4 regions of the Chitinophaga horti genome follow, and region 1 is predicted to be linked to each of the others. Evidence: riboswitches for the same ligand, from Rfam matches in the RefSeq annotation. Region 1 holds a riboswitch; each other region holds the start of a gene.
What was found. A riboswitch is a leader RNA that binds a small molecule or an ion and turns the genes downstream of it on or off. The one in region 1 is predicted to bind cobalamin.
Positions count from the first base shown of each region.

Region 1 (7,478 bases):
CGCGGCGTAACGGGGAGCGATGCTGGCGCAATGTGTCGGTAACCGCATCCAGCCGTTGCTGCAGGGCAGCCAGGTGTTGATAGGCCGCTTCTTCCTGTCCTAACGCGGTGGCGATGTCGACTGCACACTTAAATACATCATTGAGGTTATTGGGACTCAGTGGCACCAGCTGCGGCTGTTTGGGCAACATACTGATGGCCTGCTGGGTGCAGCGGGTGTCGATCTGGCACACTTCACACACATCCTGCGTAAAGATCACATCGGGGGCTATACGTCCCAGCAATTCCTCATCCACATAATATAAGCTCTTCCCCTGCGCTTTGGAGGCGGAGAATATACGGTCTATCTCTTCGCTGCTGTAGTTATTGCCTTCCAGCACACAGCGCACCACGCGCTCCTTTTCCGCCAGCGCCGCAGGCGGGCATTCGAACGTGATGCCCTGCAGCAGGTGTTGCAGGCCCATATCGTATATCATTTGCGTAGCGGCGGGGAGGAAGGAGGAAGCGATCATGATAGCAGGGTTTTAAAAAGAAACTGCGCAATGCAAACGAGGTGCATTGCGCAGTTGAGATGATATTAAGCCTGGGCCAGTACCGGGTACCTGGCTTTGGTGTATTCAAATCCAAAGAACATGATCGCGCCGTACACGAGGTTGGCGATCATCATATTCTTCATAAAAGGAATAGCGGCAATGTAGCATTCCAGCAATCCATTAAAGTCATGGCTGTAAATACTCAGGCTGCTCATCCACATACCGAGGTCGCTGATCAGCCAATGGGCCACAGCGCTCACAATACCGGCAATCAGCAGGTTGCTGATGCTCACTTTACGGATGAGCAGCTGTCCGCATAATACCATGGCGGCTACGGCAAGGTAGTTCCATATCCAGCCATCGTACAGCAGGCCGGTACTGAGGTCACTAAAAAAAATCTTCATGATCAGTACATCGCTGATGAACAGCGTAAGCAGGGGAAACACGTATGATTTCCACTTTTCTGAAAAGTAAGCACCGCCAAATAAGGCCATCGCTCCTACGGGAGAGAAGTTGGAGATCGCGGTGATTTGTCCGGCGGTAGCGGTCCGCAGCACGCCTACTGCCAGTATAAAGGCCAGTAGTACTATGAAGCGGGGCTGAAGTTGTTTTAGTGACATCGGTGCCTGTGTTTTTAAAAGTTAAACGAGATGCCGGCCATCACGTTGAAGCCAAGTGTGCCGTACCCGTAAATTTCATTGTATTTCGTGTCTGTAATATTATTAAAATTCGCGTATAAACGTCCTTTTTTTGAATAACGGTACTCCACGTACATGTCCCACAGGGTAAATTCCTTTACCATCACCGGTGAGGAAGCGTAAGTAACGGGGTCGAAACGAAGGTCGTTCTTCTCGCCATTAAAGCGCACGTTGGAGCTGATGAACAGGTGCGGACAAATCTCGTAACCTATATTGATGCCACCGCTGTGTTTCGGACGGCGTGCGAGTACATCGGAGTACAAAGAGTCTTTACCGGTGCTGGAAACCGTGTTAGTGCTGCCTTCTACGAAAGCATAATAAGCATTGATCTGTAAAGACTTCGCTGGTTTAACCGTGGCCTCCAGTTCAAAGCCTTTGTCGTTCTGCTCGTTCAGGTTGACGTACTCGCCCAGGTTATTATAAAAGATGACGTTCTTAATATCCCTTTTAAACACCACACCGCGCAGGTCCAGTTTGTTGTTCCATACAGATACTTCGGCACCACCTTCGTAGGTCCTCGCTTCTTCCGGCTCCAGGTTGGGGTTAGATCCCCATTGGCCGTACAGGTTAGTGAGTGTTGGTGCCTTAAAGCCTGTCGCCAACGTCGCAAATACTTTCACTTTCTCCGCGATCAGGTAAGATGGGTTGATGGTATAGGTGAAGTTGTTGCCGTAGGTATTGTGCAGCGTGTAGCGGCCGCCCAGCTCCAGGTTAAAGCCGCCCAGGTTACGGAAGAAGAGTGCTGCGTAAGGACTGGTGTTATGCATATCCGGGTTAGGGGTGGAGAGCGAAGTATCCAGCAGTTGTGATTTACGTAACTCTACGCCTGCCAGTACCTGCATCCAGTCGGTCACATTGTAGTTGCCAAAGATATCGCCAATCCAGTTGCGGCCGTCGTAATTCGAAACACCAAAGGAGCTTGTTTCCGCACGGTTCACTTTCTGGAAGCCGTAGTTCGCCTGGATCATACCTTTATCGAGGGTGTATACACCGCTGATGCCCGTATGCAGGAACTCGGAGTTGGTTTTGTTGCCGCCGTCGGTAAAGGAACCGCCATCGTAATCGCTCTTGAATTTAGAATACATGAGGAACGGGCGCAGTGTCAGTTTTTCGCTGGCGTGTATGCCGATATTGGCCATAAATGCATCCTGCTTATAGCCGTCGCGGTCGAACTTGCCGGTGTTGAGGGTGTCCTCCGCTTCGGAAATACCATCTGTTTCCAGGTGGGTGAAGCTCAGGTTGTAGTCGATGTTTTCGGTACGGCCGTTAGCGCCTACTGTACCTTTCACGGTACGATTGCTACCCCAGTTAAGGTCGCCGCTCACGCTCACGGCTTTGTCGCCGCCCTTGCGGGTAATTACGTTGATCACGCCTGCAATCGCATCGGCACCGTACATGGTGCTTTGTGTGCCACGCAGAATTTCAATGCGCTCGATCTGGTCGGTTGGGATGAAGCGCAGGTCAATGTTGCTGCCCGTGAGCCCAGATGCATCGTTAATCGGAATACCGTCGATCAGGATGGTGGTGTAATTGGTGGTAGCGCCCCGGAAGTAAATCTCTTTGTTTTTACCGGGGTTGGAGTTAGCACCGGCGATCACCATGCCTACCTGCTCGTTCAGCAGTTGAGCCACGCTTTTACCGCGGCTGCGGTCGATTTGTTCGCGGGAAATAACGGTAACCACTTTGCCGGTTTCGCCCTGTTTCTTGGCGAACTTGGTGGCCGTTACCACCACGGTGTTCAACAAGTTGGTTTGTGTTGTGTCTTGTGCGGCGGCGCCCTGCATTAATAGCAGCAACCCGCCCGACAGAAATGCGTAAAACTTCTTTTGCATAGTCGGTTGATGTTAAAACTATGCTCTCGAAAAATGAACAGACAGAATAAGGGCATACCAGTATGGTATATACATATTCCCGGCTTTTCACCCGAAAGCGCTGATAAGAAAATTTGAAACGCGGCAGGTCTTCTGGCTTTCCTGCTTCCCGGGAGGGCCTTCCCGCCTCATGTGAGACAGTGGTAAATGGAGAAAATCGAGTCCCGGAAAACGTTCCGGCATAAAGCCGGAGCAGGATTACAGCTACGGGGATAGCTCCGGATTCGCACCGGATTCCCTATTAATGTCCATTACAGACAACCGTATTCAGGCGCAAACGTACATAAAAAAGTGGATTTTCCCTTAAAATCCGCCCGGGTGGTCACATTCAACAATTTCATTTACTATCTTGTACGCATGAGCATTAAACCAAAGCTGGGCATTTTTGACCTTACAATGATCGTGGTAAGCCTGGTCATAGGCATGGGCATCTTTCGCACACCAGTGAACGTGGCGCGCGAAACGAACGACCCGAGGGTGTTTTTTGCTATCTGGATCATTGGGGGGATTGTGAGCATCTGTGGTGCACTTACCTATGCGGAGATCGGCTCACGCTACCCGGTAGCCGGCGGCTTTTACAAGGTGTTGTCACATTGTTACCACCCGGCTTATGGGTTTATGATCAATTGGATGCTGCTCATCTCCAACGCTGCATCTGTAGCGGCGGTATGCCTTATTGGTGCAGAGTATATCAGCCCGGTGCTGTTACCCGATTCGTTACAGAACGGCGCAGGGCATAAACTCATCGGCGTGGTGGCGGTACTGGTCTTATATGGGATCAATATGCTCGGCATTCGCCTGAGCGCTACTAGTTTAAATGTACTCACGATCTTAAAAATATTGATGATGGTGCTGCTTTGCCTCGCGGTGTTCTCCGGCGGCAACCCGTCGAATGCCAATGCGGTGGTGGAAAGTAGGGAGCCTAAAAACTGGCTCTATATCTTTGGCGCGGCGCTGGTGCCAGTGTTTTTTACGTTCGGCGGTTACCAGCAAACGATCAACTTCGGTTCTGATGTAAAAGATCCCGGTCGTAATATGCCGCGCGGTGTGTTTTATGGTTTCGCGATCATCGTAGTATTGTATCTCACCATCAACTACGCTTATTATAAAGTAATCGGGTTTGAACAATTGCAGCACACCAATGCGCTGGCGGCCCGTATGGCGGAAGCTTTCTTTGGTCCGTACGGCTTTAAAACGATCTCGCTATTGCTTTTCATTTCCGTACTGGGCTACGCGAACGTAAACCTGATCTCCAATCCACGCATGTATTACGCGATGGCGGAAGATGGTATACTGCCGCCGGTGCTGAAGCGGGTGAACAGTAAAACGCAGGTACAGGAAGTGGCACTGTCGGTGTTTGTAGCGGTCATTTTGCTCGTGCTGTTTTTTGTAGGCACGTTTGATAAGATCCTCAACTATGTGATGTTGTTCGATACGATCGGACTGGCCTCCGCGGCGGCTAGCCTGTTTATCCTCCGGAAGAAAACCCGGCACCTCGATGGTACTGGTATTTATAAAATGAAATTATATCCCTACCTCACGCTACTGTTTGTGGTAGTATACCTGTTCGTTACAGTAAACATATTTATCCAGGATTGGAAAGCAGCCTCTATCGGACTGAGCCTGTTTGTAGCCGGATTGCCGTTGTACCTGCTGATGAAGCGGGTAAACCGCAAAGGCGCATAAGTATCAGTATTTGGTAAATTCCATGACGCCGGAAACGGAGAAACGCTATATGTTTGTAAAATGGGCTTGAAAGAAACTAAAAACAACTTGTCGAAATGGACGTATCCTTTATTTTGAATGAACTGGGAGAAGACAGAGAGCAGTATTTTAACGCCGTTGCGCCGCCAATCGTACAGAGCAGCAATTTTGCTTTCGATAAGGTGAGCGAAATGCGCGAGCTGATGCTGGATGAATACAAAGGCTTCCTCTATTCTCGCGGTAACAACCCCACACTCACTATCCTGCAAAAAAAGCTGGCCGCCCTTGACGGCGCAGAAGCAGCCCTCGTTTTCGGCAGCGGTGCCGCGGCTATCTTCGCCGCTGTACTGTCACAGGTAAAACAAGGCGACCACATCGTGTCAGTGCGCGACCCGTACAGTTGGGCCGCCCGTATGTTCGACGTCATCCTGCCACGCTTCGGCGTTTCCACTACGTATGTCGACGGTACCAATACGGCCAACTTTGCGGCCGCCATTCAGCCCAACACCCGACTTATTTACCTGGAGTCGCCCAACTCTTTTACGTATGAACTGCAGGATATCGAGGCCGTTGTAGCACTGGCTAAAAGTCACCACCTCGTTACCATTATGGATAACAGCTATTGCAGCCCGTTGTACCAGCAACCCATTAAACTCGGCATCGATCTCAGCCTGCAATCAGCCACAAAATATATCAGCGGTCATAGCGATACGGTAGCAGGTGTACTTACCGGCTCCACCGATATGATCAGCAAAATATTTGCCTCCGAGTACATGAACATCGGCAGCGGCGTATCTCCTTTCAGCGCCTGGCTGCTTCTGCGCGGACTGCGTACATTGCCTATCCGGCTGCAACGCATTACCGAAACAACCAAAACCATCGTGGATTGGTTGAAGCAGCAGCCCGTTATCGAAAAGGTAATTTATCCGATGGACCCTGACTTCCCGCAATACGAACTGGCCCAACGCCAGATGCAGGGCGCGGGTGGTTTGGTAACTATCCAGTTAAAAGCCACGACAATCGACCAGGTGGAACGTTTCTGCGATTCCCTGCAGCATTTCCTTATGGCCGTATCCTGGGGCGGGCACGAGTCGCTGGCCTTTCCGGCCTGCGCGTCAATGAACGTGGCGGACTTCAGGGCCGATGAGCCCAGGCACCGGATGGTGCGACTGTATATCGGTTTGGAAGATGCCGGTTATCTTATCAAAGATCTCGAACAGGCCCTGGCCAAAATGTAATAAAAAAAGGCTGACACGCAGGTGTCAGCCTTTTTTGTGTGCCGTAGTACCGGTATCAACCAGGCATGCGGGAAATATGTTTGTCCATCTGTTTGATCTGCGCTACCAGCTGCTCTGTAGTAGGTTTCATCGCTTTCGCACGACGAAAGTACTCTTTAGCCGATTTAAAGTCGCGGCGCGTCATGGCGATAGAACACAGCATGAGTAAGGCGCCCGCGGAGTTTTCTTTATCAGGCAAACCCAGTTTCATGGCCCTTTTCAGGTTCATGTCCGCAGTCTTAATATCATTCTTCTGGAAAGCGATGCTGCCCAGCTGAAAGTATTGCATGCCCTCGAACTCTTTCATCGGGCTGCCGGATTTAATACTTTGTTTGATCGTATGTTCTGCTTTATCCAGGTCCTGGCTGTACATCGCCATGTTGGACTGCATAAAGAAGTAAGCCGAGCGGATGGGTTTGTAGAGCAGTTTCGGGAATTTGATTTGGTTCATGAGCGACATGGCGCCGTCTACGTCGCCGGCTTCCATGGCTTCCTGCACCAGCCTCATCGGGCCAAACAGGAAGTGCGTAACGATACACACCAGGCCTAACAGCAGTACGATGGAGGCTTCCCACCAGCCGAAAGTGATGCCCAGTGCAACACCCGCTAACAATAACACGATCCCGAGCGGGAAACGGTATCTGATAAATAAGTTAAATGCTTTCATTTTGCTAAATCCTCAATAGGTGGGCAAAGATAAGCAAATGCGCGAATTATCCCGGAAATACAAATCCGGCATACGGGCAGCGGTTTTGCTGCCGTATGCCGGATGAGATATTGTTCAAAAGCCTTATCTGCGGCTCAAAGAGTACACGATGTAGGCGGTGGTGCCGTCGATGGTCACTGGTGCGCGCCAGGTCATAGCGTTATCGCCTGCGGTGGTCAGTTCTACCCGGTAGCCGTCGGCGGTGTTTTTCGCTTTTACGCCGCTCAGCAGCTCTTTAAACTGGAAGTACACGATGCCGTCGCGGTCGTAGGTAGACCATACGATGTTCTGCGTCACGGGCGAGCAGCCGGTTTCGCTGGAGGTGATGGCGTACGAACCGTTCGCAGTGGCGTTTGGCAGTGTCCATACACTACCTTCCAGGCATTTGTACGGAATGTTGTTAAACACCGTGGTCACCCTGGCGGTTTTAGGAACGCCCTCGAAGGATACGTTGTTCAACACCCAGGTGCCCTTAATATTCTTCTTCTCACTTTTAGCCGTGGGGCCCTGCGCTGACTTACTGGATTTGCAGGCGCTGAACACGACGGCCATCAGGCCCGTAACCATGATTGCATGGAGGATCTTCTTCATAAAATAATCGTTGTTGTTAATTGATTAGTCCACAGTTAAATAACAAATATACGGCCAAAGTGGTTTAGTATCTTCGTTTATGCGTATAATGTTAATGAA
Region 1 is NZ_CP107006.1:4,995,203-5,002,680, reverse strand. It holds gene MKQ68_RS20140 (ABC transporter substrate-binding protein) at 1-511, opposite strand, end outside; gene MKQ68_RS20135 (DUF6580 family putative transport protein) at 577-1,152, opposite strand; gene MKQ68_RS20130 (TonB-dependent receptor plug domain-containing protein) at 1,167-3,062, opposite strand; cobalamin riboswitch at 3,168-3,382, opposite strand; gene MKQ68_RS20125 (APC family permease) at 3,459-4,787, shown strand; gene MKQ68_RS20120 (trans-sulfuration enzyme family protein) at 4,883-6,043, shown strand; gene MKQ68_RS20115 (tetratricopeptide repeat protein) at 6,099-6,749, opposite strand; gene MKQ68_RS20110 (hypothetical protein) at 6,873-7,379, opposite strand.

Region 2 (7,478 bases), 2.1 Mb from region 1:
GGTGGTGTAATCGAAGTAATCGAGGGTGCTTTTGTTGCTGCCCATGTTGCCCTCGTTCAGCAGGTAGAAGCCCGCGAAACCGTTGTTGGCGGTAGAATCCAGGTTAGTGTCCTCATTGATGAATACTTCCACGTCCTTCCTGCAGCAGGTAAGCGATACCAGGAGGAGGAATAGTATCGGGTATATTCTCATAACTCAACGGATAAAATGATTTTGTAATTGCGTTTCGGCATCGGGTAGTTCAGTACGACTTCGTAATCCTGGTTAAACACATTATTCAATTCCCCCGATACTTTCAAGCGAAACTTTTTTAGCTTGATTTCTTTTGAGGCGGACAGGTCGCTCGTATACCACGGCTGCTCGTAGTTCTCGGGTATATTCGCCGAGTTGTGATAGCGTTCGCCCACATAGATGTAGCTGTAGTTTAGTCGCCAGTCGCGGAACAGGATGCTGGTTATCACCGAGCCGCTATGCCAGGGAATGTAGGGGATCTGGCCGCCGTAGGTGATCTTTTCCAGCTCCGGGTTTTTACGCCGGGTAAAGTCCTGCGCTACCTGGTACGTGTAGGCCAGTCTTACATTCAGTACCAGGTCGGTCCCCAGCGCGAAGGCCTGATCCGATACCACGTCCGCACCTTTGATCTCCACGGTGCCGATGTTCATCATCATCCAACGGTACATGCCGCTGCCCTTTGGTACGGCGACGATCTTGTTGGTCACTTTATTGAAGTAGCCGTCGGCCTGCAGTTTCCATTCGCGCAGCAGGCCGTTTTTAAGACTCTTTTGGTAGGTGGCCCCAAGGTTGTATTGATGTGTGTACTCCGGTTCCAGCGCGATGTTGCCTATGTCGGTGTAATAGAGGTCATTGAAAGTCGGCATCCGGAAGATGTTTTTATAAAAGGCCCGGATGTTGAAGTCAGCTTTCGTAAACGGCTTGTAGGAGAAGAACACCGCAGGCGTCAGTTCTCTTTTGGCGGGCGCTGCTACCGCTCCATCACCGGCGGAGGTGTTGCCACGGTTAATTCGTTCATGTATAAAGGTGCCTAACACACTGGCCTGCATCTTTACTTTACCCAGTTCCGCCGCACCGGCCAGTGCGACCAGGGACGTAAACCGCTCGGGAAATACGAAGCCGTCTAGGTTAGAGCTAAGGGTGTTATACTGGAAATCGGTAGAAAGGTTGATGTCGATCTTTTTCGTGATGCTGTATTTGTTCGCCACGGATGCGTACCATTCCTGCTGCCGGAAGTTGTTGTCCAGGTACATCAAAGTCGTATCGGGGTTCAGGTAACGCATGTAATCGTTGGCGTACTTGGCGTTGACCTGGATGTCGTACTTCGGCAGCACATTCTTCTGAAAAGATCCCTGCAGGAAGAGGTTGCGGTCCCACTGGCGCTGCGAGCGTTTCCAGACGTTGTTCACGATGGCGCCGGGTATACCTCTTTCAGCGTTATAGAAGTATGCTTTAGCACTCCAGAAGCCGCGGCTAATGTTGCCATACAGGCCGCTCTCGAGGCGCAAGCCTTCAATATCGCCGTTCTGCCGGATGGCAGTGGTGTCCCAGGCTACGTCTTTGGAATCATGAAATACGCGTTTGTAGCGGAAGGGGTACCGCCCCGATGACTTTATATACTCCCCGCTGAACGAAGCGTTCACGTTGCTGGTGATCTTTTGCTCGAATAACAGCGAAGGGTTTACCAGGTCGAACGAGCCGGTTTTATACACGCCTTTAATGTGCGTGCTTTGTGCAGAATCGAATACTGGCTTGCGGCTGCGAAGATAGATGGTACCCGACGATCCATAATCCCTGGCGGGTTGAAAGATCTCACTCTTCTGGCCATTATACACGGAGATCGATTCGATATTGTCCATCGAGAACTTGCCCAGGTCGATCTGCCCGTTTTGCGCATTGCCTAATTGTATGCCATCGTAAAACACGCCCATATGGTTGGTGCCCATACTGCGCATATCTACGGTTTTAAGGCCGCCAATACCGCCGTAATCCTTTACCTGCACACCGGCAAAGTACCGGATGGCATCGGCAACGGAGAAGCTGTTCAGGCTTTTAAGCTGTTCGCCATGCAGTTGTTGCGCGGGAATAATTTCTTTATAGGAAGATGTGTAGATCGTAACTCCACGAAGCGTTTTTACGGCAGCAGTATCCTTCGGGACAGACTGCCCGTACAGGTTGATACAAATAGATGTCAAAAGCGCTAATAGCAACGCTTTTGATGTAACTGATATATACATCAATAGTTAATTTCCCAGCAGGTGGCTGGATGGGATACGACAATAAACAGCTGAAATCATTTCAGTTTCATGTATTAAAGCCTCATCCGCGAAGGCTTTAATCTATCTGCAGTGGCAGGTCTCCTGGCTTGTTCTCACTTTCGACGGCCTTCCCGTTCTTAGTATACCAAAAACAGTGGCAATGAGGATGTCGAAGTGTTCAACAGAACTTACAGTAGCGGGTCTGCTCAGGATTTGCACCTGATTCCCTATTAATTTTAACGGGCTGAACGCACCGTTAAAAACCAATTGCGGCGTGAAAGTAGGTAAAAATATTGAGTTTTCTCCCGCATTATTTATAGCTTGCCAGCCAAAGTAATCCAGCGCACGTTTTGCAGACCAATCAACCGTATAGTGAAATCGAATTGATCCGGCTTTTCAGGGAAGGTACCGGGGCCGGCACGGCTGCATTGTATGAGAAGTACTATCGTGGCCTGGTATACTTCGCCCGGCAGATCATTGAACACGAGGGAGAGGCGGAAGATATCGCACAGGAAAGCATGATCAAACTGTTTAACAAACGGACCGACTTCGATAACTTATCAGATATCAAGTCATTTCTGTATGTAAGCGTGCGTAACAGCTGCTTCAACTACCTGAAAGCACGCGACCGGCACGAGCTTTCTCACCAGGAACTGTTGTACCTGTCTCCCGAAGGGGAAGAAAAGGCCGACTTGGAAATGCTGAAATCCAGGGTGCTGGCAGAGGTGTTTAATGAGATCGACCGGCTGCCGGAACAGTGTGGGAACGTTTTTAAACTACTATTTATAAAGAAGATGTCTACCGCGGCAGTGGCCGAACAGTTAGGCATTTCTCCTCAAACGGTGCTGAACCAGAAGTCCCGCGCCCTGAAGCTGTTGCGCTTCCGCCTGTCGGATAAAGGGTTCTTCGCATTATTACTCCTGCTTAAGACTTTCTAAAATTATTTTTCAGATCCTTTGGTTAAAACGCCAGCTTCCTTGTGGTATACATGGAGGCTCGTCATTTTGGCCGGCATCTTTACCTGTATGGACCAACATCGCATAGATAGGCTGGAGCGGTGGCTCCTGAAGAAGCTGGATGGCAGCATTACGCCCGAAGAGGAGCAACAGCTGTCGTTGTGGATGGACGAACATCCCGCGAACCGGCAGTTGGCGGATGCTTTTGCCGATAACGACTGGCTGTCGGCACAGCTCAGTGAACTGGAGCGTATACCTGTGCCACGGCCGGTAGCACCGGTACACCGGGTGCATTTTATGCGGCGATGGGGCTGGGCTGCGGCAGCTATATTGTTGCTTGGTGGCACTGCTACCTATATCTGGTTAAAGCCCGCGCAAAAAGCCGCCCCTGATTTGGCCGTCACTACCATACAAGACGTGTTGCCCGGCAGGGAAGGCGCCATACTCACCCTCGATAACGGCGAACAAGTGTTGCTCGACAGTTTGCCCGACGGAGAAGTGGCGCGACAGGGTGGTAGCCGTATTCGTTTACTGAAAGGGCAGCTGGCCTACGATGAGCAATCTGGTAAAGCGGATGCAGTCCGTTTCAATACCGTTAACACCCCGCGCGGCCGCCAGTTTTCGCTACTGCTGCCAGACGGTACCAGGGTTTGGCTCAACTCAGCAACTATGATCAAATTCCCCGTTGCTTTTACAGGCGCAGAACGCCGCGTGGAAGTTTCAGGCGAGGCCTATTTCGAAGTGGCGAAGAATGATGCGCAACCATTTACCGTGCAGGTAAATCAATCCTCGGAAATAAAAGTATTAGGCACCCGCTTTAACATAAAAGCCTACCTGGATGAGAAGATCGCCAGCACCACTTTGCTGGATGGCAAGGTAAGCGTTACAGGCAATGACGAACCGGTCGTGCTGCGGCCCGGCCAGCAGGCGAACCTGGGTAATGGGCAGTTGCAGGTGGTGCAAAACGCGCACGTAGACGCTGTGATGGCCTGGAAGAACGGCTTGTTCAATTTTGAGGACAGGAAATTAGAGGATGTGATGCGCGAATTGGCGCGCTGGTACGACCTCGATATCGTATATGAAGGAAAAGTGCCTGACATTACCCTCGGCGGTGAAATGAGCCGCAATGAACCTTTGTCGGGCGTACTTATCGGATTGGAAGAATTAAAGATCAAATTCAGGATGGAAGCTGGCAGGAGGCTGGTGATATTACCGTAATAACACAACTTTAGACGTAAACCGGCCTGTAAAAGCCGGAAGTGATTGGCGTCACTTCCGGTGTAATAAGGGTCAGGTATAAAATTGTATCTCACAACATTTTTCAACCAAAACCACTGCAATTTATGCAAAAATGTGTTATTGGAGGGCGGTGGCGTACGCACGCTCCTGGCCGGGCATTGTACCTGTTACCTGGGGCAGGCAGCAATACCGGCGCATCTGCCGGAACGCAGCGCCCTCTCCATCAAATGCTGCGGATCATGAGATTAACCAGTTTTCTTTTACTCGTGCTGTGCATGCACGTATCAGCCAAAGTCGCCTCACAACGTATTACCTTCTCAGGAAAGGAGGTGCCGCTCGAAAAGGTGTTTTCTGCCATAAAAAAACAGGCCGGCTTCGTAGTGATGTATAACAAAAGTCTGTTGAAAAACAGGCCGCCTGTAACCATTGATGCCCGCGATATGCCGTTGCCGGCGTTCCTCGACGAAGTGCTCAAAAACCAACCATTAAAGTACCGCATATCGGTACAAACCATTTTTCTTTCAGAGAAGCCTGTGGAAGCAATTACTGCGCCACAGCAACCCCGCGAACTGAAGGTGTCGGGTATTGTTTTTACGAACGATCGTGAACCTTTACCCGGCGCCTCGGTGCGCCTGCGCGGACTCACCACCGGCGCCTCCACCAATGCCAATGGCATGTTTACGCTGGAGCGGGTGAGTGAGAACGCGGTGTTACAGGTATCCTCGCTGGGATTCAAGTCGAGAGAGATCAGTTTGTCGCGCTTGTTGAACGGGAGTGCGGTTGCGGGCGTTAAAACATTGACTAACGAACCGGCTGCCATCAGTTTTGAAGTAGTGATGGAACAGCTTACCGATTCGCTGGAAGCGGTGGTGATCAACAGTTACGCCACCGGGTATCAAACGCTAAGTAAGGAGCGTGCTACGGGTGCATTCGCTACGGTTACTGCGGGAGTACTGCAACAGCAGCGGCTCAGCAATCTCAACTCCCTGCTGGAAGGGCGTGTGGCCGGTTACAACAATGGTCTCATCCGCGGCACTACTTCCATGAACGGGGTCACGTCGCCTTTATACGTGGTAGACGGTTTGCCCGTGGAAAACACTTCGCTCAATTCGTTTGGTGATATTACAGAAGCCTTGCCAGGCCTTAACCTGGAGGATATAGAAAAAATAACAGTGCTGAAAGATGCCGCTGCTGCGTCGATTTACGGTGCCCGCGCGGCTAACGGTGTGATCGTGATCGTTACCAAAAAAGCAAAGAAGGGACGTCCGCAGGTAAATGCTTCGAGTACGTTCACGTTTCAGCCGTATAATTTTTACACCGGTAACAGGGCAAATGCGGCCGACCTGGTGGAGCTGGAAAAAGAATGGGCCGCAGGTAATCCTGGCTTACAGGGGCCGGATGCCGCGTCGTACGCACAATCGATGCTGGACAATAAAGCATACATCAACCAGGGCGCCAATGCATACTTCGATTTTTATGCAGGCAACATCACGCAACAACAGCTGGATGCGAAACTGGCGTCACTGGCCGCCGGTGGTTACAATTACTATGATGATATGGCGCGTTATGCCAAACGTAACACTTTCCTGCAGCAACATAACGTAAGTATTGCCAGCGCGGGGGAAAAAAACGCATTCTACGCCTCGGCTACTTACCGCGACGATGCGCTGGAAGATCGTTATGCCAGCGACCGGAACCTCGGCATCAATATCCGCAACACCGCCCACCTTACCAAATGGCTCGATCTCGAAGTGGGCACCTACCTGCTTGCCGGTGATAGCCGTGAACAAGCATTTAATGCGCTGTCGCCGGGATATACGGTGATGCCATATGACAGATTGGTGAATGCCGATGGCTCACATTTCACCTCCCTGGCCAGCTCGCGCTTAAGCGTAAATGATCTGTCGATCATCGACCAGTATGGTTTGTACAGTGCCAATGTAACACCGCTGGATGAGATCAGTCGTAATATCGGGCATAATAAGTCGTTTAACAGTCGCAGTGTTGCGCGGCTGGAAGTTCGGTTTGCAGATTGGATCAGTTACCAGTCATCTTTTCAGTATGAAAATAATAACCAGCGCTTTAGTCGCCTCTACGATAAAAACAGCTACTACGTGCGCAATCGCGTAAACAGTTTTGCAGGTTATACGGCCGCTGAAGGGTTCTTTTATAAACTGCCCTATGGCCACATTTACAACCGTAATTCAAGGCAAAGCAGCGCATATACTTTCCGCCAGCAATTGAACATCGACCGTAGTTTCGGTAAACATAACCTGACTGCCATCTTTGGTTCGGAAACTCGCCACGCTAAGCTGGAATTTAACGAGCAAACACAATACAACTATGATCCGGACGTGCTGAGTTACGATCTCGTGAATGCCGCTGACCTCGCGAGAGCGCAAGGCCTGTTCTTTAATGGCAGTTTCTCTGCCCGGGACCTTGGCTACGACCAGGAAACAATCAACCGTTTTGTGTCGTTTTACGGTAATGCAGGTTATTCGTACGACGATAAGTACCTGGTGAGCGGTAGTCTTCGCTGGGATCGGTCGAACCTCTGGGGTACCGACGCCCGTTATCAACGCAAACCGTTATGGTCGGTGGGGCTTGGCTGGAACATCTACCGGGAAAACTTCTTTACACCCGGTTTCGTTTCCTTCCTGAAACTGCGCGGCTCGTATGGTTTGGGCGGAAATATCGCTAAAAACTCAGCCCCATACATGACTGCTTTCTATTACAGCAACAACCAGCTGGGGGGCCTGGAGGGATCAATTGCCAGTCGGCCCAACCCGCTGCTGTCGTGGGAACGTACCTTTACAGGCAACGTGGGGGTAGATTTCGCGATGTACAATAACCGTATTACCGGTTCGGTGGATTACTATAACAAGAAAGGCAAAGACCTGCTGGCGAATACCATGGGCGTACCTACGGAAGGTTTTGGTTTTGCCACCTACCAGATCAATAACGGAGAAATGACCAACCATGGCGTAGAAGTAACCGTATCCGCAGATATAAT
Region 2 is NZ_CP107006.1:2,874,039-2,881,516, reverse strand. It holds gene MKQ68_RS11620 (YncE family protein) at 1-192, opposite strand, end outside; gene MKQ68_RS11615 (TonB-dependent receptor) at 189-2,207, opposite strand; cobalamin riboswitch at 2,346-2,553, opposite strand; gene MKQ68_RS11610 (RNA polymerase sigma factor) at 2,621-3,208, shown strand; gene MKQ68_RS11605 (FecR family protein) at 3,296-4,444, shown strand; gene MKQ68_RS11600 (SusC/RagA family TonB-linked outer membrane protein) at 4,705-7,478, shown strand, end outside.
Region 2: it holds a riboswitch for cobalamin, as region 1 does, so the genes downstream of both, MKQ68_RS11615 (TonB-dependent receptor) here and MKQ68_RS20130 (TonB-dependent receptor plug domain-containing protein) in region 1, are expected to answer to the same signal.

Region 3 (7,478 bases), 2.4 Mb from region 1:
CCATTGTTTCAGCATCGTGGCGCCGTTGATCAGCAGTATCACCGCTATACCGGTAATGGCTACTGACGGGCGCGACATAAACCCGGCCAGGCGCTCCAGTAAACCGGGGCGCTCCTGCTGCATACGGGCTTGTAAACGCGTATAAAAGAAGTCGCCGGGCGTGGCCCGCTCACTTCCATCCATACTGTTCAGTACGGCATCTATCTCCTGCTCAATGTCTTTTCTCTTTCTCATACGGTACATATTTATTAGACGACAATCCGGGGAAAAACCTCCGCAGAATTTTCAACTTCTGTAATATTTTTCCAGCTGCTCCCGCAAGTTGGCCTTCGCACGATGCATGAGCCCCTCTACGGACGCCAGGCTGATTTCCAGCACGGCCGCAATCTCTTTGGCACTTAACCCTTCCAGCTTATGTAATACAAATACTGCCTTTTGATTTTCGGGCAGGCGGGCCATGGCACCAAACAACAACGCTGATCGCTCTTTATTGGCTAACGCTACACCCGGGTGGTGAAAGTCGGCAGGTTCCACCAAAGGTTCGTCGTTTAAACCGAACAGGCTGGTAATCTTTGCCCAGCGCTTTTTGCGGTTCTTTTTACGCAGATGGTCCAACGATTTGGTAACAGCTATACGGTAGAGCCAGGTGCTTACCTGCGCATCTCCCTTAAACGACGATATCGACTCAAAAGCCTGCATAAATACTTCCTGGGTCACATCTTCCGCATCTTGTGCATTTTGAAGGATACCAATAGCCGTATTGTACACCATGTCCTTACAGGTGTCCACCACGTTTTTGAAAGCAGCTGCATCGCCCTGCTTCAGATTTTCTATCAGACCCGTCAAATAGTGAAGTTGAACTTTTCTACTGCGACAGCGCCGCCCCCGTTACGGGAGCGGCTTGCCGGCTTTATGATCTTTTGCCGAAGTTTTTCAGCTTGTAAGTAAATGTAAGCATAAAATACTGGCGTAACACCATGGTGCTCACGTCCTCTATCACGTTACCATCCACCGTACGGCTGATCGCGCGGTTCTGGTTCAGGAGGTCAAATACGCTCAGTCGCAGCTCGCCTTTTTGTTCCTTCAGGAACTTCTTGCCCACACTGGCATTCCACAGCCAGTAAGATTGGTTGTAGCCGTCGGCCAACCCACTGTAATACTGGTTATTCAAGTCACTTGACAGGAACCAGCCGTTTTTGCTCAGCAGGTTCAGGCGCGCACTGGCTACATGGGAAAAGTAGTTATAATTCTGCGAAGGCTGCACGCTATTCTTCACCACGTTGTAGTTACCGGTGTACGATACCGTGTAGTCAATGTACTCACTCACATTGCTCGACAGCACCACACCACCGCTGTAGTTATAATTATCGGTCATGCTGGTTACCTGGTTAATGATGCCCGGTACATGCGAGTAGCTGATACCACCATTCACGTTCAGGTTCGTTTTGAGCGCCTTCAGCAGGATGCCATAGTTCAGGAAACCATTCAGGCTCCAGTAACCATCCAGGTTAACGGGTTTGGTTAACTGCGAACCGCGTTTCAGCGTATCGTTACTTACCACCAGTGAATCCCGGCCGCGCACCACGTACGTCGCGTTGGCCACATAGTCCTGGGTTTTCTGGAAGAACACGTTGGCTACAAAGCTGGAGCCGTTAGTGGTATTAGTGAAGTTATAACGGGTATTGAGGGTATTGGAATACTGCTGGTTCAGGTCCGGGTTACCGGTTGTCCAGAACAGCGGGTTATTTACATTGTATACGCCCTGCAACTGCGTGATGGAAGGCTGCGTGGTATTAGCGCGGTAGAACAAACGTACGCTGTTACGGTCGTTGAACTTCCAGCGCACCATCGCATTGGGCAGCACGTTGGTAAAGTTTTTACGGGTACGGGGTGTCATCGGGAAGGTTTGGTCGCCGTTCAGTTCTGAGTACTGATAGTTGGTGCCGACAGACAACATCTTGTCGCGATCGCCCAAACGATAGCTAACGCCACCACTCTGGGTCATGTAAGTATTGGAATATACGTTAGACAGCGTGGTGTCAAACTGCGAATATTTACTTTCCACATCGTCGAACAGGTAAGCCCTTTGGTCAGCGTTCGTTTTGGAGTAAGACGGGTTATAGCTGAACTGCAACTGTCCTTTTTGTCCCACTGGCTCGGTGTACGACACATTAGCCGACAACTGGTAGCCATCGCTCTTAGGAAGTGTGTGACGATCACTGGAATCGGACGGTTGTGCTACGTTGTTGGAAACATTAGTAGTGTATACCTGCTGATACGTTTCACCGTCACGTTTATTGAAACCAGTCGTTACACCCAGCGTAATCGTACGGCCGCGTTTTGCAAACGCATGGCGGTACAAAATATTATTGTTGAAGTTGAAACCTTTGTTTTCGTTAGCGCGCCTGTTGTAAGTAAGCGAGTATGCCTTTACCGGGTCGTAGCCGAGCGAACCTTCATTTAAGGTGTTGCTGCTGTTATCCTGGAAACTGATGTTCGGCGTAATGAACAACGTGTTCATCGAGTCGATCTTATATTCCAGTCGCAGGTTGATGCGATGGTTGTAGTTTTTGCTGTTGCTTTGTGCCGTTTCTTTATAGTAGGTAGAGGTGTCTGCACTCAGGATCGTTTGCCTGTCGGTGTTGGTCAGGTTTTCGTTGATGCTGTTGTTGAAGAAGTAGCTGCCCGTCACCTGCAACTTCTTGCCCCAGTTATCGGTAAAGTTGATGCCGAAGGAGTTGGTTTTGTTGTTACCGCTGGAGTTACCCACCATAAAGTTGCCGGCATTGCCGCCACCCCAGCCGCCTGCGCCGCCGCCGCCAAAGCCACCACGACCGCCACCGCCGCCACGACCACCGCCGCCGCGGCCACCACCAAATCCGCCGCCACCACCGGTAACGCCGAGAATGTCTTGCATAGAGAAGTTCTGCTGGTTGATGTTGTTAGCCATCCCGATAATGGAAATACGGCGGTCGCCGTTGAAGATGTTGAGGTTACCACCTGCGCTGTAACGATCATCCGTACCGTAACCGGCAAACACCTTACCGAACTGCGAAGCCCGCATGCTGCCATTGGTGACGATGTTGATCGTTTTCATAGAGTTACCGTCGTCGAATCCGGTGAACTGTGCCTGGTCGCTCAGTTTATCGAACACCTCAATTTTGCTGATCACTTCTGCCGGCAGGTTACGCAGGGCAAGTGTTGCATCTTCCCCGAAATACTCCTTACCGTCCAGCAACACCTTACGTACATTTTCGCCATGTGCCTTTACCGTACCGTTTTCTACCGTAATGCCCGGCATCTTGGTCACCAGGTCTTCGCCCGATGCATCCGGATTAGTTTTAAAAGCCGCTGCATTATACTGTGTGGTATCACCCTTTTGCTGTGCTGGTGGTACCTGGCCTTTCACGGTTACAGCCTTCAGGTCGCGGGCGCCCTCTATCATGTATTGCACACCCATATCAGCCGAGGCTGGCTCCAGCATGAATGCCTTGCTGTACTCGCTGAACCCGATAGACGTAACGGTAAGTAATACGAGCTGCGGCTTCATGCCTTTTATTTCGAAAGAACCGTTTCTGTCGGTTACCGCGTTAAATTTATAAGTGGAGTCCTGGGGAGAGGTAACCCGCACCGTAGCGCCGCGTACCGGGGCCTCGCCGGCCTTGTTCTTAAAAGTGCCCTTCAGTATGAGGTCCTGCGCCTGTGCGCCCAGTGCCAGTAAGGTAAAAACGATGATCGCCGTTATCTGCCGCATAAAATTTGTTGGTGTTCGTTTGTTATTATGTATTGGACGATAATGCTTTTAAAAACCTTCGCTGCTTTCGATATTTATTTTTTAGCCATATATGCCTTTGGAATTGATGGCGCGTAGTGCTATCTTTGTTGCCTTAGTTCTTTAATTTTCTCTTCCACAGTGAGGTAAGCGGTGAAAGCCGCTTTTAATAAGGAACCGTGTGTAAATCACGGGCTGTCGCGCAACTGTAAGTAACATACCTGAGTTGTTGCCTGAAACAAGTTCCATTGTGCCATTCCATAAGGCATGAGAAGGACGGCAATAACGTTACAAGCCAGGATACTTGCCCTACTGTTCAAGACCAATGCTTTCGCGCAATGAAGCATAGTCAGGACCCAATTTCCCAAGCACAGGCCATGCCATTTTGTGCCTGACAGGGAAACCTGTGTCCCCTATCTCACTTCCGAAAGCATACCGAAAACTGAAGGAACATTATTTCATAATGTTTAAATGTTTTATGCGTATGCTCAAGAACAACCTCGGCTACCCGCGTGTGGGGGCCAACAGGCAACTGAAAAAAGCCTGTGAACAATACTGGCAGCAAAAGATCACTGCCGGTGAACTGATCCAAACCGCCCGACTGCTCCAGGAAGAACACTGGAACCTTCAGCAGGCCGCGGGCATCGACCTCATTCCCTGCAACGACTTCAGCTTTTATGACCAGGTGCTCGACGCCAGCCTGCTCGTGGGTAATATCCCGCAGCGCTATGCGGCCGTGGTTACAGACGTAAAAGGCAACACGGAGCTTGACCTGTACTTCGCCATGGCGCGGGGTTACCAGCAAAACGGGCTGGACGTAAAGGCCATGGAAATGACCAAGTGGTTCGATACGAACTACCATTACATTGTGCCGGAGTTCACGGCCAAACAGGAATTTCGCCTCTTTTCCCAAAAGCTGTTCGCGGAGTTCAGCGGCGCCAAACACGCGTTAGGCCGCGTGCCTAAACCGGTATTGATCGGCCCTGTGTCGTACCTCCTGCTGGGCAAGGAAAAAGAAGCCGGCTTCCAGCGTATTGACCTGATCCGCAAACTTGTACCCGTGTACATCGAAGCCCTGCAACGTTTGCAGTCGCTCGGCGCCGAATGGGTGCAGCTGGACGAGCCCTTCCTGGCCATGGACCTCGCCGACAAAGACCGCCAGGCTTACGAGTGGGCTTACAAAGAGATCCGCAAGGCCTGCAAAGGATTAAAGCTGCTCGTCGCCACTTACTTCGGTGACCTGCGCGAAAACCTGCCACTGGCGGTAAACCTGCCTGTATGTGCCCTGCACCTCGACCTGGTACGGGCACCGCAACAGCTGGCAGCCGCGCTCCCACTACTACCTCCACAGCTCACGCTTTCACTGGGCGTGGTAGATGGCCGTAACATCTGGAAAAACAATTACGATGCATCACTCGCACTCATTCAACAAGCGGTAGCCGCTATTGGTACCGATCGGGTAATGATCGCGCCGAGCTGCTCGTTACTCCACACCCCCTTCGACCTGGAGGCAGAAACGGCGATACAACCAGGAATCAAAAACTGGATGGCCTTCGCCAAACAGAAGCTGCAGGAGGTAAAGGAACTGCACGCCATCGCGCACGGCGCCACCGAACTGCTCGCCCCTAACCAGGCCGCCATTGCAGCACGCAGCACGTCTCCGCTCATTCACCAGGCAGCCGTAAAAGCCAGGACAGCCGCCATCGGCCCTAAAGATGATCAACGCGCGAGCGAGTTCCGCGTACGGCAGGAGTTACAAAAACAGCGCTTTAAACTGCCGCTGTTCCCGACTACGACGATCGGTTCCTTCCCGCAAACAGACGACATCCGCCAGTTGCGTGCGCGCCTGAAGAAAGGTGAACTCTCCACTGCGGAATACGATGCGGAAATAGAAAAAGCCACCATCAACGTGATCCGCGTGCAGGAAGAGATCGGGCTGGACGTACTCGTGCATGGCGAGTTTGAGCGGAACGACATGGTGGAATACTTCGGCGAACTGCTGAACGGCTTCCTGTTCACTAAAAACGGGTGGGTACAAAGTTACGGCAGCCGTTGTGTGAAGCCGCCGGTGATATACGGCGATGTAAGCCGTACGGCCGACATGACCGTGCGCTGGAGCCGCTTTGCGCAGGAGCAAACAAGCAAACCGATGAAGGGCATGCTCACGGGGCCGGTAACGATCCTGCAATGGTCTTTTGTGCGCGACGATCAGCCACGTTCCGAAACCACGTTCCAGATTGCACTGGCTATCCGCGATGAAGTGGTGGCGCTGGAAAAGGCGGGCATTCATATCATACAGATAGACGAGCCTGCGATTCGCGAAGGGTTGCCGTTGCGGAAACAGGACCAGCCAACGTATCTCGACTGGGCCGTGAAAGCGTTCCGTATATCGGCCAGTGGTGTGAAGGATGATACGCAGGTGCACACGCACATGTGTTACAGCGACTTTAACGACATCATCGAACACATTGCCGCAATGGATGCCGATGTGATCACGATCGAAACGTCGCGTTCGCAGATGGAACTATTGGATGCCTTTGCCGGCTTCCGCTACCCGAACGAGATCGGGCCTGGTGTGTACGACATTCACTCGCCCCGCGTACCGGGTGTGGAAGAGATGGCCGCATTGCTGGAAAAAGCGGCGCAGTTGTTGCCGATACAAAACGTGTGGGTAAACCCCGACTGCGGACTTAAAACCCGCAAGTGGCCTGAAACCAAAGCCGCCCTCATCAACATGGTGCAGGCTGCTGCCAAGGCGAGGGAAGTGGTAAAACAACAAGTAACCATCTAAATATCCGGCCGCATTGCTAAATTGCAGTGCGGCCTTTTTATGAAAACAACAGCTAAACAATCCAGCCCAAGGTTTAATGCCCCGCTCATGAGCTGGGACATTTTCATTTCCTATTACCATCGCAACCTGAAACTGGGCAGTGATGTACAGGAGCTGGACAAGCTCGCTGCGGATCAAAACTGGCACCTGAGGTGGGATTTTGCCCAGGCGCTGCTCCGGGACAACAAACTGGTGATCGTAACTGACCCCGAACGCCAGATTTTATTCATAAGCAGTAACTTGTGGGAGATTACAGGGTATAGTGCGGACGCGGTGTTGCATCAACAACTGAAACAGTTCCGGAATAAAGACAGCGACGCCTCGATGATCGAGCAGATGACCCGGGCCATCGCGGCACAGCAGCCATTCGAGACCGAGTTTACCGTACACTCGCAAACCGGCCGCCCCTTCCCTACCCGGTTAGAAAGCTTTCCGTTGATGAATCAACAGGGCGAACTGGTGAATTATATTATTTTCTTAAAAGCGCTTTAGATGCCGTGTCACGAAACCAAATACTGCCAGCGATGTAATGCTCCCTTTGAATGTAAAGTGGGCAACATCCTCCAATGCCAGTGTAACGGGATCGAGCTGAATGCGGAGATGCGCGAACACATCGCCGGCGCCTATACGGAATGCCTGTGCCGCAAGTGCCTGCTGGATATTCAGCAGGAGTACCGCAATAAGCCGCTGAAGGAAAAACTGCTCCGCCTCTTCTCTTTTCGTAGAAGCCGCTAAAGACGCACGCCGCCTTTCCCCACAGCCGTGCGCTTCACATTACCTACTTGTATACCACGTAAAATAACGGTGTCACTTAAGCCGCCTTCTTCTCTGCAGCCGTACGCTTCGACATTACATACTTTTATACCACACGGTGTC
Region 3 is NZ_CP107006.1:1,081,766-1,089,243, reverse strand. It holds gene MKQ68_RS04570 (hypothetical protein) at 1-234, opposite strand, end outside; gene MKQ68_RS04565 (RNA polymerase sigma factor) at 286-846, opposite strand; gene MKQ68_RS04560 (TonB-dependent receptor) at 911-3,754, opposite strand; cobalamin riboswitch at 3,900-4,098, shown strand; gene metE (5-methyltetrahydropteroyltriglutamate--homocysteine S-methyltransferase) at 4,257-6,563, shown strand; gene MKQ68_RS04550 (PAS domain-containing protein) at 6,603-7,094, shown strand; gene MKQ68_RS04545 (cysteine-rich CWC family protein) at 7,095-7,337, shown strand.
Region 3: it holds a riboswitch for cobalamin, as region 1 does, so the genes downstream of both, metE (5-methyltetrahydropteroyltriglutamate--homocysteine S-methyltransferase) here and MKQ68_RS20130 (TonB-dependent receptor plug domain-containing protein) in region 1, are expected to answer to the same signal.

Region 4 (7,478 bases), 1.1 Mb from region 1:
AAAGGTTCTTTGGCGGTCGTGTACTCCTTAATATACGCCACAGCTGTGTCATTGATCGCATCTGTATGGTAATAATTGGCCGGTACGGTAGTAATCGGTTTTGTGCCGCTCACCATGGCGAACGGATCAAAGAAGTCGATCACGCCCCAGATGGTGCCAAAGTATTTGTCGAACCCGCGGCTCGTCGGATATTGTTCGATGGGAGAAAACAACTCGTGGGAAGTATGGTGGTTCAGCCAATCGAGTTGCGCTTTCGGGGTTGGTTGTACAACGGTATTGGATACATGCCATTTGCCGGTCATTGCAGTGCGGTATCCGGCGGTTTTAAGTACTTCCGCTAGAGTAACCGTGTTGGGAGTGATGTAGCCGTTATAACCAGGCGTATTGTCGTTTTCAGACATCTTGCCGATGCCTGCCTGGTGGTTGTATAAACCCGTCAGCAACGAAGCGCGGGTAGGGCAGCAGCGCGAGGTATTATAAAACTGCGTGTACCGGATGCCGTTATTTGCGAGGTAATCGAGGTTGGGTGTTTGTATTTCGCCACCATAGCAGCCCAGGTCGGAGTAGCCGAGGTCGTCGGCCATAATGAGAATGATATTGGGGCGAGGGGCAGGTTTTTCTGTTTTCCAGGATAGCACGGCAGTAACGCCGGCGCCCGCCATGATAGCGGCCATAGCCAGTTTAATATACTTCATGTAAATGAGTTTAGAGTAGTCGCTGGCTAATATAAAAGCTTTCGGGTATTAATGCGATTTATTTACATGATCGGACAAAAAGAAGAAGGCCGCCTTTGCGGGCAGCCTTCTTTATAGTGGGAATAGTTATCGCAAATTAAGCGCTGCAAGTTACGCAACCTTCTTCCATAGTGCAAACTGCGCCAACCGGAACTTCCAGTTCTTCGGTTTCGGTGCCGCCTTGCTGAATAACAGGCTGCATTTGCTGGCCGCCTTGTTTTTCCACGGTGAACTGTACCGCTTGTGTAGCTGCCTGTGTACGCAGGTAGTACATACCTGTTTTCAGACCTTGTTTCCAGGCGTAGAAGTGCATGGAGGTCAGTTTAGCTGCAGAAGGCGTATCTACGAACAGGTTCAGTGACTGGCTCTGGCAGATGTACGCGCCGCGGTCGGCCGCCATATCGATGATCGTACGTTGTTTGATTTCCCAAACAGTTTTGTACAGCTCTTTCAGTTGTGAAGGGATCTGCTCGATCTTCTGGATAGAACCGTTGTGTGCAATGATCTGGTTTTTCATATCATTATCCCACAGGCCGAGGTCTACCAGGTCTTTCAGCAGGTGTTTGTTCACGATCACGAACTCGCCGCTCAATACACGACGGGTGTAGATGTTAGAAGTATACGGCTCGAAGCACTCGTTGTTACCGAGGATCTGGGAGGTAGATGCGGTTGGCATCGGCGCTACCAGCAACGAGTTACGAACACCTACTTTTGCTACTTCCGCTTTCAGTTCTTTCCAATCCCAACGTGGGCTTGGTGTTACACCCCACATATCGAACTGCATAATGCCTTTCGAAATAGGAGAGCCAGGGTAGCTTTCGTAGTGACCATCCTGTGCTGCCAGATCCTTAGAAGCGGTCATCGCGGCAAAATAGATGGTTTCGAAGATCTCGCTGTTCAGCTTACGCGCTTCTTCGCTTTCAAACGGATAACGCATGAGGATGAACGCATCTGCCAGACCTTGAACGCCCAAACCGATCGGACGGTGGCGGAGGTTAGAGCGGCGTGCTTCTTCAACCGGGTAGTAGTTATTGTCGATGATCTTGTTCAGGTTCAGGGTAGCCTGGTAAGTAACGTCGTACAACTTCTGGTGATCGAATTTACCGTCGATCACGAAGCGTGGCAGCGCGAGGGATGCCAGGTTGCATACGGCTACTTCATCCGGCGCAGTGTACTCGATGATCTCTGTACACAGGTTGGAACTCTTGATGGTACCGAGGTTCTGCTGGTTTGATTTGCGGTTGGCAGAATCTTTATACAACAGGTAAGGTGTACCGGTTTCGATCTGTGCATCGAGGATAGCGAACCAGAGGTCTTGTGCTTTCACAGTTTTGCGGGCACGGCCTTCTTTTTCGTACTGCTCGTACAGTGCTTCAAACTCTTCACCCCAGCATTCTGCCAGTCCTGGTGCTTCGTGTGGGCAGAACAGGCTCCAGTCGCCATTTTGCTCAACACGTTTCATGAACAGGTCAGATACCCACAGGGCGTAGAACAAGTCGCGGGCGCGCATCTCTTCTTTACCATGGTTTTTACGCAGGTCGAGGAACTCGAATACGTCTGCATGCCATGGCTCGAGGTAGATGGCGAAAGCGCCTTTACGTTTGCCACCGCCCTGGTCTACATAACGCGCGGTATCGTTAAATACACGCAGCATTGGGATGATTCCGTTAGAGGTACCGTTAGTGCCGCTGATGTAGGAACCGGTAGCGCGGATGTTGTGGATGCTGAGACCAATACCGCCAGCGCTCTGGGAGATCTTAGCAGTTTGTTTCAGCGTATCGTAAATACCATCGATGCTGTCGCCCTGCATGGTGAGCAGGAAGCAGGATGACATTTGTGGTTTAGGTGTACCTGCGTTGAAGAGAGTAGGCGTGGCGTGTGTGAACCAGCGCTCGCTCATCAGGTGATAAGTTTTGATGGCAGATTCGATATCCTCTTTGTGAATACCAACGGCTACACGCATAAACATGTGCTGCGGGCGTTCTGCGATCTTGCCATCAATTTTCAACAGGTAAGAGCGCTCCAGTGTTTTAAAACCGAAGTAATCGAAACCGAAGTCACGGTCATAAATGATCGTGGAGTCGAGGATCTCCGCATTCTTCCTGATGATTTCGTATACGTCGTCCGCGATGAGTGCGGCAGATTTACCGGTTTTAGGATCAAGGTATTCGTAAAGATTTTTTACCGTCTTCGAGAATGACTTGATGGTATTTTTATGCAGGTTGCTCACCGCGATGCGGGAAGCCAGCAGTGCATAGTCTGGGTGTTTGGTGGTGAGCGATGCAGCTGTTTCAGCAGCAAGGTTGTCGAGTTCACTGGTGGTTACGCCATCGTATAAACCCTGGATCACTTTCTTTGCCACGTCGATAGAATCAACGTACTCCGGCGCCAGGCCGTAGCAAAGCTTCTCTACGCGTGCAGTGATTTTGTCAAATTTTACGGTCTCTTTTTTACCGTCTCTTTTTATAACAAACATTTGCTCGAATTTATTGGGTGGTTAATAGTAGTCTTGTTTGATGTATCCGGTGATATATGTCCTAGAAGTCTTCGTCAAGGCTGAATGTCTGGGAATCTTTGCCGCCCATTACACCCGCTTTCTGATAATCGCCTACACGTTTTTCGAAGAAATTCGTTTTACCCTGCAGGGAAATCATTTCCATGAAGTCGAACGGATTCGCGGTGTTAAACATTTTAGCGGCGCCCAGTTCGCTCAGCCACCTGTCGGCTACGAACTCGATATATTGTTTCATCAGTTCTGCGTTCATACCGATCAGTGCAACCGGCAGTGCTTCTGTGATAAATTCTTTTTCGATTGCAACAGCGTCGCCAATGATTTCCTGGATCTGTTTTTCGCTGATCTTACCTTCCAGCATGCTAAAGAGCAGGCAGGCAAATTCGCAATGCAGACCTTCGTCGCGGCTGATCAACTCGTTGGAGAAGGTCAGGCCTGGCATGAGGCCGCGTTTTTTCAACCAGAAAATAGAGCAGAAGGAACCGCTGAAGAAGATACCTTCTACGGCAGCAAAGGCTACCAGTCTTTCTGCAAAAGTGCCATTCTCGATCCAGCGCAATGCCCATTCTGCTTTCTTTTTAACGGCAGGAACGGTTTCAATAGCGTGGAACAGGCGATCTTTTTCTACCGGATCCTTTACATAAGTATCGATCAGCAGGGCATAGGTTTCAGAGTGGATGTTTTCCATCATGATCTGGAAACCGTAGAAGCAACGTGCTTCCGGAATTTGTACTTCGCTCATGAAGTTTACTGCCAGGTTCTCGTTCACAATCCCGTCGCTCGCAGCAAAGAAAGCCAGTACGTGGCTGATGAAGTGGCGCTCACCATCGTTAAGAGCCGCCCAGTCTTTCAGGTCGCCGCTGAGGTCAATTTCCTCGGCCGTCCAAAAGCTGGCTTCATGCCTTTTATACATTTCCCACACTTTGGGATAATTAATTGGTAGCAGCACAAACCTGTCCTTGTTCTCCTTTAAAAGGATTTCATTCTCATTGTTCATCAATCAGTGTTTTATATGGTCTGTAATGTGCGATAACTAAGTCGATACGACGGCAGATAACTTTTCCGGCAGTCACCGGTGGAGGTTACTTTCGCCAATACCTTATTACGCGAAGGCTTTGACAAATCTGTTGGTTTGGCAGGTTTCCTGGCTTTCCCATTTACTTCCGGCCTTCCCGTGTTCTACACAGTGGCAAGGGGGAGTGGAAGTAAATCTGAACCGTTTACTGCACGGGCCGGGGAATCACAGTAGCGCGTCTGCTCGTGAATCTCACACGATTCCCTATTAATCATGCCGAAGTGGTCGGCATAAACCAAAACAACAATGTCAAGAACTGTTGCAAATGTAAGAAGTGCTACATGGGTTAATCCCAAAAGTTGCTAACAGGTGTGGAAAAACAATCGTACTTTTTATAAGACTCCCTGTGGTGAACGAAAGACGTTTTCTGGCACTTTTTTTAACATGCAATACACATGTTTTTTTATCAAAAAGTGTGGAGTTGTATACACGAAAATTAGTGATCAAATCTGTGGCTGATCATCAGCGTTTTACACTTTTATATTCTTTTTTCCTTGTTGATGAATTTCCTGCGGATGATGTCCTGTACCGGGATTCCCTCGATTTTACTCTCCAGCCAGGAAATAATATCCAGGTAAAGGAACGAACGTTTTTCATATGGGTTCTGGGAGATGGTTACCAGCTTTTGCTTCAGATCTTTAAACGCTTCGCTCAACGCTTTGGGGTGCGCATACATATTCTTGCGCAAAAACTTTAATATTTCTTCCATCACACTGCTTAAGTCTTTGTTTTTCGCAATGAAGTGATAAACAGACTTGATGAGGTATTCCACCAGGCTGTAATTTTCCAGCTCGTAGTGGGCGATCAGGTGAAGGATACGCGCGAAACACTGGATGTCAGCCCGCAAATTGCCTATCCTTAAATGAATGATCTTATTCAGGTAAACAATGGCGTTGTTGTTATCCCCACTGCCGAAATACAAACAGGCGATCTTATAATAAAAAACGAGCACGCGGTGCTGGTCAACGGTCAGCTGATGCTCGGCGATCTGCGTTTCCAGCTCGGGCACCATCGCCAATCCCTCGGTGAAGGTACCCTCCAGGAAGTGGCGGTTCAACCGTGAGGTATAGCGGTACACGAAGGAGGAGGTGCGGGTGTTTTCGTTAAAGCTGTCCTGGTGTTCGTCGATGTACGACTCAAATGCTGCCAGCGCCTCTGCAAATTTCCCATGGTTCATGGTGTAAAAGTGGGCGGTCAGCAGGTTGTGCATCGCCTTCACGTACATGTCCTGGTCGGTTTTTAACAGGGATGGGTACTCGGTGAAAAGATCAACCCACTTCTGGGTATACCGGTAGTACATGGCAAAGTCCTGTAATATGTAGTAGTACCAGCAATGTGCCTGGTACATGTAGATCTTCTCATAAAAACTCATATTCGGCAACTGCCTGCCGGGCAGGTTCGTCTCGAAGAAACTTTTCATCATCAGCACATCCTTCTCGTCCCGCGCATGACCCAGTTTCAGGTACAGGCCATACATCCGCAGGCTGAGGGTGGATAACTTACTCACATGATTCAGGTGGGCATTGATGTCCTGCGATTCCACACTTAACTCTTCCGCCCGGTTCTCCAGGCTGCGGGTGATGTGCCGCGATTCGATCAGCTTCTCAAATTCGATAATTTCATAGCAAAGCATCACTTCCTCCTGCTCCCGGGCACTAGTCTTGGCCTTAGCCAACAGTTTCAGGCTCTGGGTGTAAAGGCCTTTGTTGTACAGTACACGGGCATAGTCCAGCTGTTCCCGCAGCTCTATCAGCGGGTCCTTTTGCTTGTAAAGCAGCCGCAGGGTGGTGAGCAGGTGTTTATACAGATGGGCTTTAACGTTGGACAGCTGCTGTTTCTTGATGTCGGGTACTTTTTTCAGGATCACCTCCTCATCGTACTCCTTCATCCTGTCCATTACGTTGAACAGCTGGATAAAAAGCACGTCCTCTTTATCGTTGTTTTTATTAAAAGCCAGCTGAAAATTCCGCTTTTCAGCTTTTGTTAAGGTTTTTATTAATATGAAAAGCGCATCGTTAATACTGTTGGGCATCGTTGATTTATGGTTATATCGTACTGTTTTTCAATAATTTAGGTGAATTTAACCTGCTTTGCGGATCGTAAAAGACGCAAATTTAGCCATAGCCTTTTAGTGTTCAGCCGTTAGATTTGAAGGTATAAAATCAGAGGCGAACACAAAAATAAGGAACGCAACAAAACAAAAGTTTATTACGGATGGGAAAAACACTATTTGACAAGATTTGGGACAGCCACGTTGTGAAGAGCAAGGAAGGGCATCCCGACGCCGTTTACATCAACACCCATTTTATACATGAAGTTACCAGCCCCCAGGCATTTGACGGACTAAGGAAACGCAACATCCCGGTGTTTCGTCCGAACAAAACCAGGGCTACCGCCGACCACAACGTACCTACCATCGATCAGCATTTGCCGATTAAAGAAGCATTGAGCCGCCACCAGGTGGAAATGCTGACTAAAAATACAGCGGAGTTTGGCGTAGAACTGTATGGTTTGGGCCACCGCTACCAGGGCATCGTACACGTGATTGGTCCCGAACTGGGTATTACCCTCCCAGGCATGACCATCGTTTGCGGCGACAGCCACACGTCTACCCACGGAGCTTTTGGCGCCATCGCCTTCGGCATTGGTACCTCGGAAGTAGAGCAGGTATTGGCTACCCAGTGCATTTTGCAGTACAAGCCGAAGCGTATGAAGATCGAGGTGACCGGTCAGCTGAAGAACGGCGTACTCTCCAAAGACATCATCCTTTATATCATTTCCAGGATATCTGCTTCCGGCGCTACCGGCTACTTCGTGGAATACGCCGGTGAGGCGATCCGTAGCCTGAGCATGGAAGGCCGTATGACGATCTGTAACATGAGCATCGAAATGGGTGCCCGCGGTGGTCTGATCGCCCCGGACCATGTTACTTTCGATTACATCAAAGGCCGCGAATTCGCTCCGCAAGGCGCTGCCTGGGATGCTGCCCTCGATTACTGGAAAACGCTGTTTACCGATGTAGACGCGGAGTTCGATGAGGTGCTGACGTTTAAAGCAGAAGATATTGAGCCGCAGGTGACCTACGGTACCAATCCCGGTATGGGCATGGGCGTTACCCAGCACATTCCTGCACTGAACGAAATCGAAGACAGCGAAA
Region 4 is NZ_CP107006.1:3,894,577-3,902,054, reverse strand. It holds gene MKQ68_RS15710 (arylsulfatase) at 1-695, opposite strand, end outside; gene MKQ68_RS15705 (ribonucleoside-diphosphate reductase subunit alpha) at 832-3,210, opposite strand; gene MKQ68_RS15700 (ribonucleoside-diphosphate reductase small subunit) at 3,272-4,243, opposite strand; cobalamin riboswitch at 4,364-4,576, opposite strand; gene MKQ68_RS15695 (hypothetical protein) at 4,800-6,353, opposite strand; gene leuC (3-isopropylmalate dehydratase large subunit) at 6,536-7,478, shown strand, end outside.
Region 4: it holds a riboswitch for cobalamin, as region 1 does, so the genes downstream of both, MKQ68_RS15700 (ribonucleoside-diphosphate reductase small subunit) here and MKQ68_RS20130 (TonB-dependent receptor plug domain-containing protein) in region 1, are expected to answer to the same signal.